DNA from 4 places in the Mesorhizobium sp. B3-1-8 genome. Region 2 is predicted to be linked to each of the others. Evidence: riboswitches for the same ligand, from Rfam matches in the RefSeq annotation. Region 2 holds a riboswitch; each other region holds the start of a gene.
What was found. A riboswitch is a leader RNA that binds a small molecule or an ion and turns the genes downstream of it on or off. The one in region 2 is predicted to bind cobalamin.
Positions count from the first base shown of each region.

Region 1: another riboswitch for cobalamin. It lies ahead of FJ424_RS07515 (DUF1636 family protein); the one in region 2 lies ahead of bluB (5,6-dimethylbenzimidazole synthase).
Region 3: another riboswitch for cobalamin. It lies ahead of FJ424_RS17115 (DUF1636 family protein); the one in region 2 lies ahead of bluB (5,6-dimethylbenzimidazole synthase).
Region 4: another riboswitch for cobalamin. It lies ahead of FJ424_RS02090 (CbtB domain-containing protein); the one in region 2 lies ahead of bluB (5,6-dimethylbenzimidazole synthase).

Region 1 is NZ_VFTK01000006.1:46,506-49,977, forward strand. It holds gene FJ424_RS07505 (FAD-dependent monooxygenase) at 1-373, opposite strand, end outside; gene FJ424_RS07510 (efflux RND transporter periplasmic adaptor subunit) at 370-1,527, opposite strand; cobalamin riboswitch at 1,861-2,067, shown strand; gene FJ424_RS07515 (DUF1636 family protein) at 2,262-2,645, shown strand; gene FJ424_RS07520 (ABC transporter ATP-binding protein) at 2,642-3,430, shown strand; gene FJ424_RS07525 (ABC transporter substrate-binding protein) at 3,463-3,472, shown strand, end outside.
Region 2 is NZ_VFTK01000044.1:32,430-35,901, forward strand. It holds gene FJ424_RS29340 (exodeoxyribonuclease VII small subunit) at 1-1, opposite strand, end outside; gene FJ424_RS29345 (histone deacetylase family protein) at 5-931, opposite strand; cobalamin riboswitch at 1,046-1,223, shown strand; gene bluB (5,6-dimethylbenzimidazole synthase) at 1,266-1,997, shown strand; gene FJ424_RS29355 (hypothetical protein) at 1,998-2,981, opposite strand; gene FJ424_RS29360 (TetR/AcrR family transcriptional regulator) at 3,200-3,472, opposite strand, start outside.
Region 3 is NZ_VFTK01000017.1:33,392-36,863, forward strand. It holds gene FJ424_RS17105 (cobaltochelatase subunit CobN) at 1-827, opposite strand, end outside; gene cobW (cobalamin biosynthesis protein CobW) at 846-1,883, opposite strand; gene FJ424_RS17115 (DUF1636 family protein) at 1,880-2,311, opposite strand; cobalamin riboswitch at 2,351-2,552, opposite strand; gene FJ424_RS17120 (winged helix-turn-helix domain-containing protein) at 2,582-3,472, opposite strand, start outside.
Region 4 is NZ_VFTK01000002.1:42,371-45,842, reverse strand. It holds gene FJ424_RS33390 (hypothetical protein) at 1-107, shown strand, start outside; gene FJ424_RS02095 (histidine phosphatase family protein) at 541-1,113, opposite strand; adenosylcobalamin (AdoCbl) riboswitch at 1,199-1,342, shown strand; gene FJ424_RS02090 (CbtB domain-containing protein) at 1,343-1,552, shown strand; gene FJ424_RS02085 (CbtA family protein) at 1,771-2,511, shown strand; gene FJ424_RS02080 (hypothetical protein) at 2,563-3,147, shown strand; gene FJ424_RS02075 (DMT family transporter) at 3,213-3,472, shown strand, end outside.

The DNA of each region.
Region 1 (3,472 bases), on a different contig from region 2:
CGACGCCGGCGCGCTCCAGATGCGTGATCAGCACGCGCTCGTGGATGTCCTGCGGCAGCGCGAAGGCGAAGGAATAGGGGCTGATGCCGCGGCCGAAATCGGCGAGCGGGAGTCTCGCGGCGACGCCTGCCGGCGTGTGCACGGTGAGCTGTTCGATCTTCACGCCCGCTGCAAGCACGTCGTCGACGATGCCGATCTGACGGTGGAATTCCAGCGTGCGCGCCTGGACGGCCAGCGCGCGCGAGGTTTCGCCGGGAGCGGCAGCCTTGTCGAAGATGCGCACCGGAACGCCGAGCTTGGTCAACCAGAGCGCGAGCGTCAGCCCGGTCGGGCCGGCGCCGGCGATGAGGACCTTGGTCTTTGACATGGTCATTTTCCTTCTCCCTCAACGATACGGACTTTTTCGTGTTCCCGCAGCCGGTTTACGCCGGCAGTGACGACCCGGTCGCCCTTGGTGAGCCCGGCACTGACGACTACGCGGTCAGTCTCGTAGCGGGCGATGGTGACCGGCTTGAGCTCGACAGCCGACGAGGCCGACACCACCCAGACGGCGGGCTTGCCTTCCTTGTCGAACAGCGCGCTGCCCGGCAGCAGCACGACAGGAGCGCCGGCGATCTCGACGCGGCCGGCGACACTTGCGCCGAAGCGCATCTCGTCAGGCGCATTCTCGAGCGAAACCTTCACCTGGAAGGTGCGGGTGGCGGCGTCGGCCATCGGCGCTATCTCGCGCACAGTGCCGGCGGTCGAGACCGCCGGATTGCTGAGCAGCGAGACGGTGACGGTGGGTATCTTTCGACCGCGCCGGGCGCTGGTAAAGGCCGCTTCCGCGATAGAGAACACCGCGTCGCGGCTCTCCGGATCGGCGACGCGTACCACCATCTGCCCAACATTGACCGATTGGCCGGCCTCGGCGCCGGTGGCGGTGACGATGCCGTCGAATTCGGCCCGGAGCTCGGTGTAACCGAGCTGGTCCTTGGCCATCGCGAAGGCGATGTTCGCCGATTTCAGCTTGGCCTCGGCCGAGCGCAGATTCTTTAGCGTCGCGTCATGGTTGGCGCGTGTCGTGAAACCCTTGGCGAGCAGCGCGCTGATACGCGCTTCGGCGGCGCTGGCTTCCACCAGCACGGCCTCGGCCGCTGTCACATCGGCTTCCGCGCTGGCCAGCCGGTTTCGATAATCCTGGTCGTCGACCCGGGCGAGCACCTCGCCCTTCTTCACCGTGGCGCCGACCTCGGCGGTGCGCCGGATGAGCTTGCCGGAAACGCGAAAACCGAGATCGCTCTCCAGCCTCGGCTTGATCTCGCCGATAGCGACGCGGTTATCCGCGACGGGTTCCGGCGAGACCGAAACTGCCTTGACCAGCTTGGTTTCGGGCGTGCCCGGCGCGACGTTCGATGCTTCGCTTCTGGCGCCGTGCCAGACCATCACGGCACCGCAAGCGAGCGCGGCGATGGAGCCGGCGACAAGGCGGCGCCTGAGCGGCTTGTTGTGCCCAAGAGGACTGTTGTGAAAACGTGCGGCAATCATGTTGTCTCCATGCCCAAGGTTGCGGCCGCGCTTGGGAGGACGCGGCGGCCGGGAAACTGCGTTGGCTGGCAGGGGATCAAGGCGTTGCAACCTGTCTTTCGCCAGCCCGATCTTTTTGCGATTTCGGCTCCGGCAAATCCCGAACGGTTTCTGAAAATTTTCCGATGTTTGGGTGAGACGGCGCGAGGAGGGATTGACTGCTACGCAATCGTTGATATGTAACGTTATTACATATCTAAACGAGAATCGAACCACGAATGCATTTCTCCAGGCAGGTCGCTTCACGCGGTGATGAACGCGCGCAGAAACCGTTGCGACTCGCGCGCGGACAACCTACGATGGCTGCGTCATGGTCCCCGAGCCGCAAGGCGAGGGGTGAAAAGGGAACACGGTGAGATCCGGTCTGGATCGAACCCGTGGCTGCCCCCGCAACTGTGAGCGGCGAGCTCCATCCGAAACGCCACTGGCCGGCAAGGCTGGGAAGGCGGATGGCGCAACGACCCGCGAGCCAGGAGACCTGCCATCGACATGAGTTGACCGGACGGGGTGTGCCGGGAGGAGACGCGGGCACCGGTCTTGTCGGCCGGCTCGTCCAGCATCCTTCCGTCGCCATTTTGGAAAGTGACGGAATGTTGGACGCATCGAGAGCAATTCCAGGAAAAGTGTGTAGCGGTTTTCCGTCTGGTATTGCGTCAAAACAAAGAGATAGAGCGGTTCGCCGTTTCCGTGAAACGGTGAACCGCTCGAGCCATCACATCATCGTCTGTTCGCTGTGTCGCGATACCGTGACCGGGCTGAGGTCCGGCGAGGGTTTGTGCGTCGACCTGCGCTCCAGGCTTTCCTTGCAGCCGGCGCCTTCCTTTGTCATCGAGACCATCGACTGCATGGCGGGTTGCGCGCGGCCGCTCACCGTGGCCTTCATGGCGCAAGGCAAAGCCACCTATCTCTTCGGTTCCATCGACAGGGGCACCGACGCCGGAGCGCTGGTCGAATTTGCCAGGCTCTATGCCTCGCTGCCCGACGGCTGGTGCAATTCCGGCCAGCGCCCGGCAAGGCTCGCCGGCAAGATACTGGCGCGCATCCCCGCCGCGGGTAAGGCCAGGAAGCAAGTCCGGTGAGCGTGCCCCTGCTTGAAGCCCGCGATCTGGGCGCCATGGCAAACGGCCGGACGCTGGTCGAGGATGTCAGCCTGTCGCTGGCGGCGGGTGAGCGCCTCGCCATCATCGGCCCGAACGGCGCCGGCAAGACGACTCTGCTGCGCATGTTGTGCGGGGCGTTGTCGCCGAGCCACGGCGAGGTTCGCCTGGCCGGGCGCCGGCTGGACAGGATCACCGCCGCCGAGCGGGCGCTCAGCATCGCCGTCGTTGGCCAGACGGACCAGCCGGATCCACGGCTGGCGCTCATCGACTATGTCGAGCTTGGCCGCGTCCCGCATGCCGGCCTGAGGCGCCGGCACGACGACCGCGACATCGTCGTCGAAGCACTGCGCCGGACCGGGCTCTTGCCACTGCTCGCGCGCAGCATCGGCTCGCTCTCCGGCGGCGAGCGCCAGCGCGCGCAGCTCGCCCGTGCCATCGCGCAAGAGCCGAAGATCCTGTTCCTCGACGAGCCGACCAACCACCTTGACCCGCGCGCCCGCGCAGAACTGCTCGAACTGGTGGCCGAATTCAGCATGACCGTGGTCGCCGTGCTGCACGATCTCGCCTTGGTGGCGCCCTTCGCCACCAACGTCGCGGTGATGAGCAACGCCCGGCTGCACGCGCTGGCACCGCCGCGCGAGGCGCTGGCGCAGCCGCATATCCGCGAGGTTTTCGGCATCGACGTGCTGCGCCTGCGGCACCCGACCGAGGACCGCGAGCTCACCGTCTTCGAGCTGCCCACGCGCGCTTCCTCGCCATCCTGAACCTGTCCAACCCAAACAAGGAGCACCATCCCGTGAAACGCC
Region 2 (3,472 bases):
TGCTCTATCCCTTCATCAGCCGCCCGACATGGGCGGCGACTGAAAATGCCAGTCCCTGCAGATCGTAGCCGCCTTCCAGCAGGCTGACGAGCCTATTGCCGCTGTGGCGGCCGGCGAGCTCCATCAATTGCCCGGTCGCCCAGTCGAAATCGTCCTCGGTCAGGTTGATCTCGGCCAGCGGATCACGATGGTGCGCGTCGAAGCCGGCTGAAATGATGATCAGGTCCGGCGCGAACGCATCGATGGACGGCAGCACACGCGACAGGAAGGCGTCGCGGAACAGGTCGCTGCCGGTCTGCGGCGCGAGCGGCGCGTTGACGATGTTGCCGGCGCCGGTTTCGCTTTTCGCTCCGGTACCGGGATAAAGCGGCATCTGGTGCGTCGAGCAATAGAGAACCGATGGGTCGTCCCAAAAAATGTCCTGTGTGCCGTTGCCGTGGTGGACGTCCCAGTCGACGATGGCGACGCGCTCGGCCTGATGCTTCTTCTGCGCGTAGCGGGCGGCGATCGCGGCCGTGTTGAACAGGCAGAAGCCCATCGCGGTGGTCTTTTCGGCGTGGTGACCCGGCGGACGGGCGGCGACGAAGACGTTGGCGGCGCGGCCCTCGAAGACGTCGTCCACCGCCGCGTTGGCGCCGCCGATCGCCGTCACCACGGCCTGCCAGCTTTTCGGGCTGGCGCTGGTATCGGCGTCGATCGAGACGATGCCGCTCTCAGGGATCGCCGCGCGCACGCGCTCGACGAAATCCTCGGGATGCGCATAGAGGATCGTTTTCTCGTCGCCTTCGGGCGCCTTGACGCGGTCGAGCGCCGAAAAAGCCTCGTCGTCGAGCACGCGTTCGATGGCGCGCAGGCGGTCAGGCCGCTCGGGATGGCCGGGCGGCGTGAGGTGTTCCAGAAAGATCGGGTGCGTGTAGAGACGGGTGGCCATGGCGCCTAATCTAGGCACCGGCGGCGCGGATGACCATGTTTGAAAGCCGAATGGCTGGGGAAAATTGCGCCAGTCCGTGTCGCTGGCGCCATTGGCGCGGCGCAAGCTTCGCGGTAAGGTTCTTCGCTGCCTGGTGCCCGCGACGCGGGAGAATCGGGAACACGGTTGAACTCCGTGGCGTGCCCAACGCTGTGAGGGGGACCGCGCCGGCAAAGCCACTGTCGATGACGGGAAGGCGCCGGATGCGGGAGGATCCCGAGCCAGAAGACCGGCCCGGCAGACATGGTTTTCCGCTTGGTCAGGCGGGAAACTGCTTGTCGCAAGGGGAAAAGCGATGACGGCAGCAGCGATCGCCGCGGGCGGCGACGACTTTGACCAATTGGCGCGCGACGCGGTCTATCGGGCGATGTTCACCAGGCGTGACGTGCGCAGCCATTTTGTCCCCGACGATCTCGATGACAGCGTGTTGGCGCGGCTCATCACCGCCGCGCATCATGCGCCCTCGGTCGGCTATATGCAGCCGTGGAATTTCATCGTCATCCGCGATCCAGGCAGGCGTCGGCAGGTGCGCGACCTGTTCCTCGCCGCGCGCGAGCAGGAGCTGCCGGCGATCGAGGCGGAACGGCAGGCGCTATACCGCAAGCTTAAGCTCGAGGGCATCTGCGAAAGCGCGCTCAATCTGTGCATCACCTGCGACCGGCAGCGGTCGAAGGATTCGCCGCTCGGGCGCTGGCACAATCCGGAGATGGACCTCTACAGCACCGTCTGCGCGGTGCAGAATTTCTGGCTGGCGGCGCGGGCCGAGGGTGTCGGCGTCGGCTGGGTCAGCATCATCGAGACGGAAGCGCTGAAGCAGCTCTTGTCGATCCCGGAACATGTGACGCCGATCGCCTATCTCTGCGTCGGCCGCGTCTCTGCCTTCGCGCCGAAGCCCGATCTCGAGGCGCATGGCTGGGGCAAGCGCCTGCCGCTGCCGGAGCTTGTGATGAGCGAGACTTTCCGCGGCGCCGGCGAGGCGCCGCTCAAATCGGCGATCGCAAGGCTTGGCGGCCCATCAAAGCCATGATCAGGCGGCTCTCGGAGTCTCCCAGCGCGAGCCGCCGCCGAAGGAGCCCAGCGCCTTGTCGCGCAGTTCCCTGAACTTGGATGAGGCCTCGGCCAGCCGGTGGTCCCATTCGGGATTGGGCACCTGGCCCTCGATGGCTTCGAAATAAACCTGCATCAGCGAGGCAATGGCGAAGGGCTCGATGAAGGCCGCCTTGAAGGCCCAGGCAAAGACGATGGCCAGCACGAAAGCCCAGCCGGCAAGCTGACCCGGCATGACCCAGAGGATCGCGGCCGCGGGCGCCAGCATCAACAGGAAGATGACGAAGGACACGCCCCACATGATCGCCGCCAGCCAGACGGCGTTCTTGACCATGTGCTTGCCGTTCTGGGCGTAGAGGACGACACCTTGCCTGGCCGTCTCGAAGGGCAAGTTCGAATTGATGCGGATGTTGTAGCCGAGGATGATCTCGTCGACATAGGTCAGCGAGATACGGATGACGGTGTTGATGAAGCTGACGATGCCGCTCAGGCCCGGGATCGGCAGGAAGGCGGCTATCCCGCCGATCAGGCCGGTGATGGCGCGGATGGCGCCCTTGACCAGTTGGTCGACGACGAAAAGGATGTTGGCCTCGGCGAAACGCTGGGTGACCACTTCCTTGGCATAGGCGATCTGGTTCTGGCCGTCAGGGACATCGTGGCCGTCGATCAGATGCACCATGACGGCGATATGGCCCGCCTTCAGCACGTAGAGGATGTATTCGCGGATCCAGTAGACGGCGATCGACACGACGCCGAAGCCGACCACGCCGCCCCACAACGCGAAGGACATCGGCCCGTCGGGATCGGTCGAGATGTGGCCGACGCCGTAGCCGACGCTGGCCCCCGTCCCAGTCGCCATGATGTAGGCGACCGTGATGCCGAAATAGACGATCATGCGAAAGACGATGAACGGCCATGTCCGCATCATGATGGACACCGACCTGGCGATGCTGAAGTCCCACATGCCCCGACTCTCCACACCCCCGCGCATGATCCCGAAAATCGGAATGGATTTTCGGAGAAGGGTCATGCGCTGAATCAAAGTTTTTACAGCGTCCTTTGCGCGTTCAAAGAACGCGCGGCGCTGTAAGAGTTGGCGGTGGAGGATGCGCTCGCCCCATTGATTGTCAATCGCGGCGGGGTTGCGTCGGCCGGAAAGCGGTGCACAACCCGGTGGCTTGGTTACCCAAGCGTGCCGTCAACCGTCTTGCGCAAGCCTTCGAGCAGTTGCTTGAATGCCGCGATCGCCTTCTTAGACGTCGCTTCGGGATCCTTCGAATTGGCGATGCGCTGCGCGGCCTGGCTGCTGGCGCCATTGATCAGCCGTGAGGTCGTCTCGGGATCAAGCTCTGGAACGACCACCCCCTCGTCCTGCAGCTTCGTCAGATGGTCGGTCATCGAGGCGATGCAAGCGCTGGCATTCGGCCACTGCGCCGGGTCGCCGAGCACCGCCGG
Region 3 (3,472 bases), on a different contig from region 2:
AAGAGGATGGGGACGACTGCGAAATTGTCGACGCCGAGTTCCGTCACACCCCCCTCTGTCCTGCCGGACATCTCCCCCGCAAGGGGGGAGATTGCTCTGTGGTCGACGGTTTCGCCAACTGTAGATGTTTCAGCTAGCTCGATATTTGACGAAGCAGAGATAGAGCCGGCTTGGGTGACGGCTGATCTCCCCCCTTGCGGGGGAGATGTCCGGCAGGACAGAGGGGGGTGCGAAGGAATGCCGACCCTTGAAACGTTCGACTTCTCGACGACACCAACTCCCGGCCGATAGTACCCCGCCTTCGGCACACTGACCGCATCAACCACGGCCGCCTCAGCCCCAGCAAGCCTTGCCAGCCTTTGCACCAGCGCCGCCATATTGGCCGGCCCGCCTTCGCGGAAATAGCCGAGCAGGGCGTCGAGCTCGGCGCGCGGCAGGGTCGAGCCTTCGATCAGCCGCTGGTCCTCGTCATGGCTTTCACCGGGCAGCAGCGCCAGCTTGATGCCGCGCTCGCGCGCGACCGCAGCGAGCTGGTCGCAGCCGTAACGCCACCACTCATAGCCGCCGAGGATGCGCACCAGGACGACCTTGGCGTGGCGGGCGACGCTGTCGATCCAAAGATCCACCGACATCGGGTGGCGAAGGTCGCGCAGCGCCGCCAGCCGCATCGCGGGCAGCCGCGCGGCATCGGCCTTCCAGGCGGCGGCCAGACCGGCGAGGTCGCTGTCGGTGAAGGACAGGGCCACCACATCCGCAGGCGTCTGCCTGAGGTCGATCGGCTCGGCGAGATCGTCGAGCGAAGCGGATGTCGTGGTGAGGATATGCATCGCTTTTTGGTCTTAGCCTCAGCCGGCGAGGATACGCTCGATCGCCGGACGGTTCAGCCCCTTGAGGCCGATGACGACGAGCCGCGAGCGGCGGTCGTCCTCGGCCGTCCAGGCGCGGTCGTAATAGTGGTTAACGCGCGGGCCGACAGCCTGCAGCAGAAGCCGCATCGGCTTGCCGCCGACTTCGACGAAACCCTTGACGCGCAGCACGTTTTCCTGCTCGGCGGCAACGGCGACGCGCTTGGCCAACTCGTCGGGATTGGCGATCGACGGGATGTCGATGACGAAGGAATCGAAATCGTCATGCTCGTGGTCGAGCTCGTCGTCGTGATGGGTCTTGCGGTTCTCGATGTCGTCCTCCACCGCAAGGCCGAGGCCGAGCAGCACGGACGGATCGACCTTGCCCTGCGCTGTCGGCACGATCTTGACGGCACGCGCGACATGCTCGCCGATGACGGCGTTGGCGCGGGCGGAGCCCGCTGCATCCATCAGGTCGCTCTTCGACAGGATGATCAGGTCGGCGCAGGCGATCTGGTCCTCGAATACCTCTTCGACCGGATCGTCATGGTCGAGGGAATCGTCAGCCGCGCGCTGCGCCTGCAGGGCATCCATATCGGAAGCGACGCGGCCATCGGCCAGCGCCGGGCCGTCGACCACGGCGATGACGCCGTCGACCGTCACGCGGCTCTTCACGCTCGGCCACTGGAATGCCTGCACCAGCGGCTTCGGCAGAGCGAGGCCCGAGGTCTCGATCAGGATGTGGTCGACCTTGGGATTGAGCGACAGGATCTGATCGAGCGCCGGCACGAAATCGTCGGCGACGGTGCAGCAGATGCAGCCATTGGCCAACTCGACGATGTTTTCTTCCGGGCAGGCGTCGACGCCGCAACCCTTCAGGATCTCGCCGTCGATGCCGACATCGCCGAACTCGTTGACGATGATCGCCAGCCGCTTGCCCTTGGCGTTCTCGAGCAGGTTGCGGATCAGCGTCGTCTTGCCGGCGCCGAGGAAGCCGGTGACGACGGTGCAGGGCACGCGGGAAACGGATGCGTTCATGGTCGGTCCTTCAACATGTCGAGGGGAGGGATGCGGGCAACGAGGCCGCGCTTGAGGGAATCGGGCCGGCCGCGCCAGGGGATGAGGCCGTCGGTCGAGGTGGCGAAGATCTTTGCGCCGGCGACGAGGTCGGCGCCGCTGGTCGTGTCCAGATCGCCGAAAACGTAGCTCCAGCAGCCGTCGCGCAGCAGCGCGGCGCTCAGCCGGCGCTTGCAGTTGCCGAGGCATTCGACGGTACGGATCTTGATCTTTTCGCCGGAAGCAGCCCGGCGCGTGTCTTCGGCAAGCAGCGCACCGGCGCGCGGATGGGCGTCCGAGCCGGTCTCGTCGCGGCAGGATGAGCAGACGATGACGGTCACGCCGGCCAAAGCATCGGGCTCGGACGGAACGTCCGCACTGTTTGCCGGGAAACTGCCGTTGCGATCCAAAACCATGCTCCTTGCCCGGAAAACCCGCCGGGCATTCGGATACTTAAAGTCTCAGACGGCAGGTCTCCTGGCTCGCGGGTCGTCGCCCTGAATGCCGCCTTCCCGGGAAATCCCAGTGGTTTTCGGCAGAGGCTCGTCGCTTACAGTTGCGGGGACAGCCGCGGATTTGGGTGTTGGCCCGCACCGCATTCCCTCTTGGCTCCTCCCTTGCCGGGAGAAGACCGTCTGGTCAGGATTTAGGCTTACGGCTAGGTCCCTGTCAACGCGCAGCTACGACACCGCGATGTCGGCCAGCGCCGGGCCGAGGTCGCCGGCCGGCATGACTTCGATCGCCTCCAGGCCGAGCCAGCCCTGCATCTGCTTCAGCTCGTCGAAGAGCCGGGCGGCGGTTTCGGCGGGAGCGCCTGCTTCGGCGTAAGCGGCATGGACGCGCAAGACGCTGGCCGGGCGGTCGGCCCGGAGATCGACGCGAGCAACGATCCGGTCGCCGAGCAGGAAGGGCAGCACGTAATAGCCGTATTGGCGCTTTTCCGCCGGCGTGTAGATCTCGATGCGGTAGCGGAAATCGAAGAGTTTTTCCGTCCTGGTGCGTTCGAAGACGACGGGATCGAAGGGGGCGAGCAGGGCGCGCGCCTCTATCCGGCGCGGGAAACGGGCGTCCTTGTGGAGATAGGCAGTCTTGTCCCAGCCTTCGACCTTCACCGGCAGCAACTCGCCGGCATCGACCAGGTCCTCGATGCGATCCTTCGTGTCGCCCGGCGCGAGACGAAAATAGTCGCGCAGGTCGCCATAGGTGGCGATGCCGTGGGCACGGGCGGAAATGCGCAGCAATTCGCGATGCGCGTCCTCGACCGAGGGTTCGGGAAGGTCGAGCACCGCCTGCGGCAAAACGCGCTCGGGCAGGTCATAATAGCGTTCGAAGCCGCGGCGGTAAGCGGTGGTGATGCGTCCGGCCCAGAACAGCCATTCGAACGCGTGTTTGGCCTCGCTCCAGCCCCACCAGCCGCCATTGCCCTTGTGGCCTTCGATATCGGAGGCGGCGATCGGACCGCGATCGGCGACCTCTCTATATATCTCGTCGATCGTTTCCTTGCGTTCACGGCCCCATTTCGCCAGGCCGAGATATATCTCGTCGCCCTGCTCGGCGCGCTGCATGCGCCA
Region 4 (3,472 bases), on a different contig from region 2:
AGTTCGACAGGGCCATTCATACCTATGAAAGAGCTTACGCTATGGCGGTCCAGAGAGGGGGCAATTGCCAGACCGAGAAGGCAAAATACCCGAAACTATACCGGTAGACCGTGATCACCAGACTGCTGACTGTTACGCTACTGCTGACTTCAGTTGTTCCGGCCGGCGCGGACGACCGGACCGACCTAAGAGACAAACTTCTAAGCCTCGTCCGATTTCCAGCATCGGCGGTCGACCTGCGCCTGAAGGCGACGTTCAAGGCAAGGGGAAATCTCGAGGGCAAACTCACGTCACTCGACGTGATGTCCTTTTACTCCCAATTCAAAGGCTGCGGCGAAGAGAGCTCAAGAGCTTCCGAGAGAAGTTCGAAAGTGCTGGCCACGAAATGCCTATATCGTGACCATCGATTTGACCAACGCCTTCTAGCGATCAACCTCGCCCCGCTGTTCTGCGGCACCTCACCATAGCGTCCACCGCTTCCTTGACCATCTGCTGACTGCGAGTCGCGCTGTCCACGGGACCGACCCGCGCCCGGACTGTTTAACCACCGACAATGACCCCGCTCGCATGCAGCACCCAGCGGCGGCCGTCGCCGCGGAACTCGGTGAGCGACAGCGGCTCGATGTCGATCTTCCAGACCGAGGAGAGCGGCGCGCCCAGAACATGCACCATGGCCGCGCGGATCGGCAGGGCGTGGGTGAGCGCGATGGTATGACCGCTCTCGGAAGCCAGGCGTTCCATCAGCGCGGCGCCGCGCCGGGCGACGGCGGCAAGCGATTCGCCGCCATGGGGCGCCGCTTCCGCATCGGCGAACCAGGCCGCCATGCCTTCCGGATCTTCGGCCTGCACCTCCTCGAAGCCTTTGCCGGCCCAGCGCCCGAAATCCTGTTCGCCAAGCAGCGGCTCGACCGTCGCCGCGAGGCCGAGCGCCTCGGCCGTCTGCCGCGCGGCAAGCGCCGGGCTTGTCCAGACGCGGTCGGCGCGGCGCAGCGAAGCGGCCAGCGCGCCGGCACGCTCGAAGGCTCGCGGCTCCGGCGCCTCGTCACTCGGAAAACGACCCTTGCGCGTGGCCTGCGTCGCGCCGCTTGCGATCATCGTCAGGCGGGCGAGCATCCCAAAACTCCGTGGTCCAGTGAAATTTCGGCCGCGCGAAGCCGTGTTGGCCATTACATATCGTTGACAGGCGAACGAAGTGCTGACAAGTGTTTTAGCGCTATACGGGATTGGAAGCCGGTGCGAGTCCGGCACGGTCGCGCCACTGTGATCGGCACCAGCCGAAAGTCAGGCCTTATTCCGCAGCATTGTTCGATCAACGGGACGCAGTATCCCACGGGAGGTCAATATGTCCGACACCACCTTCGCCCCCAGCTACGGTCCGGTTGCGATTCCGGTTCGCGAGCTTCTGCCCTGGGCTATCTTCGCCGGCCTGCTGTTGATGCTGGCGATCTATTTCGTCGGGGCGGAAGAAGGCGCGACGTCGCTGATCCGCGGCACCTATGTGCACGAATTCGTGCATGACGGCCGCCACCTGCTCGGCTTCCCCTGCCACTAAGACGGTTCAGCATCGCTGAACCCGCTTCGATTTTGGTCTAACGCGATTCCGGACGGAAAGTCGGCACGCAGTTTTCCTGGAATTGCTGGGTTGGGTTAACGCTATTCCGGACGGAAAACCGCTACGCACTTTTCCTGGAATTGCTGGGTTGGGTTAACGCTATTCCGGACGGAAAACCGCTACGCACTTTTCCTGGAATTGCTTAGAGGGTTAACGACATGGTCGGAAAACTTTTGCTGCGCGGCATGCTTGTCGGGCTGGTTGCGGGGATTCTGGCATTCGCCTTTGCCCGCGTCTATGGCGAGCCGCAGGTCGACAAGGCGATCGCCTTCGAGGAACAGCAGGCCCAGGCGGCCGGCGGGGCGCCGGAGCCCGACATGGTGAGCCGCGTCACGCAGGCCGGCATCGGTCTCGCGACCGGCGTGCTGGTCTATGGCGCCGCCCTCGGCGGGCTGTTCTCGCTGGTCTTCGCCTATGCCTATGGCCGGCTGGGTTCGCTTGGGCCCCGTGGCACTTCGGCGCTCATCGCGCTGCTCGGCTTCCTGGCGGTGATCGTGGTGCCCGGCCTCAAATACCCGGCCAACCCGCCTGCGGTCGGCAATGCCGAGACCATCGGCTACCGCACGGAATTGTTCTTCATCATGATCGTGGTCTCGATCGCGGCGATGGTGGCGGCGGTCGGCCTGGCGCAGCGGCTGTGGACCCGGCTCGGCGCCTGGAACGCCTCGATCGTGGCTGGGCTCGCCTTCCTCGTCGTCTTCGCACTGGTGAAGGCAGCCCTACCCGACATCAACGAAGTACCGGAGAACTTCTCGGCGACGGTGCTGTGGCAGTTCCGCGTCGCCTCGCTCGGCATCCAGCTTGTGCTATGGACCGTCGTCGGGCTCGGCTTCGGCCCGGTTGCCGAGCGCGTGGTCGCTGCGCGCGACCAGCGCAGCCCCGCCCGCCGCTTCGCCTGAAATCCGATGCGTCGGCCGCCACGGTTCCGTGCCCTGGCGGCCATTTTCTTTTTGGCGACCGCCCTTTCGGTCATGACGGCGGCAGCACCCGCCGAAGCGCATAGCGGATCCTTCGCCCCGCCTCCTCCCGGCATCCAGATCCCGAGCCTGACCCACGGCCAGATGGCCGTGATCGCCCGCTACCGCGGCGAGATCCTCGAGCTCGCCCAGCGCCAGACCGCGACCGACCCGACCTTCCGGCGGCTCTACAATCACGGCAACCTGCAATTCACCTATTGCCTCTGGGGCTTGATGCCGGGCAGCCTCGCCGACGAGGAGAGCCCCTTCAACGAATGCAGCCACGCCTACATCGCCACCGCCAAGGCGCTGCTCACCCATATGGCGACGATGCCCTCAGCCGAACGCAACGCGAAAGCACTGATCTCCGATATCGACGCCGACATGGTGCGCAGCGGCGCGTCGTGGATCCTGTGCCAGTATAGCGGCGAGTCTTTCAGCACCGGCGCCGTCGTCGAGCCCAGATGGCGCGACATGGTCTTCCACCTGCCGAGCCTCTGCGTGCTGCTTGCCACGATAGCGGCGCTCGTCGCCGCCGCATGGTCCATCTTCGGCACGCCGCGCGCCCGCGCGGCCTAGCCGAGCGCTGCGCGCAGGCGTAAGCATCGGCAATTGTCCGGTTCCCGGATTCGCAGCCGCCAGCCATGTTCGCCCCCGAAGCCTTCGCCGTCACCGCCGCCTTATGCAGCGCGCTGAGTTCCATGTTCCTGAGCGAGCTCAAGGGCCGCGTTCCCCTGCTCCAGCTTGCCCGCTGGCAGATGCTCGCAACCTTCGTGATGACCGGCTCGGTGTCGTTGGCGATCGGCGGCTGGCACACGATCGGAGCGAGGGAGTTCTGGCTGCTTGCCGGATCGAGCTTCGCCGGCATCAGCATTGCCAGCTCGACCTATTTCGCCACCATCTA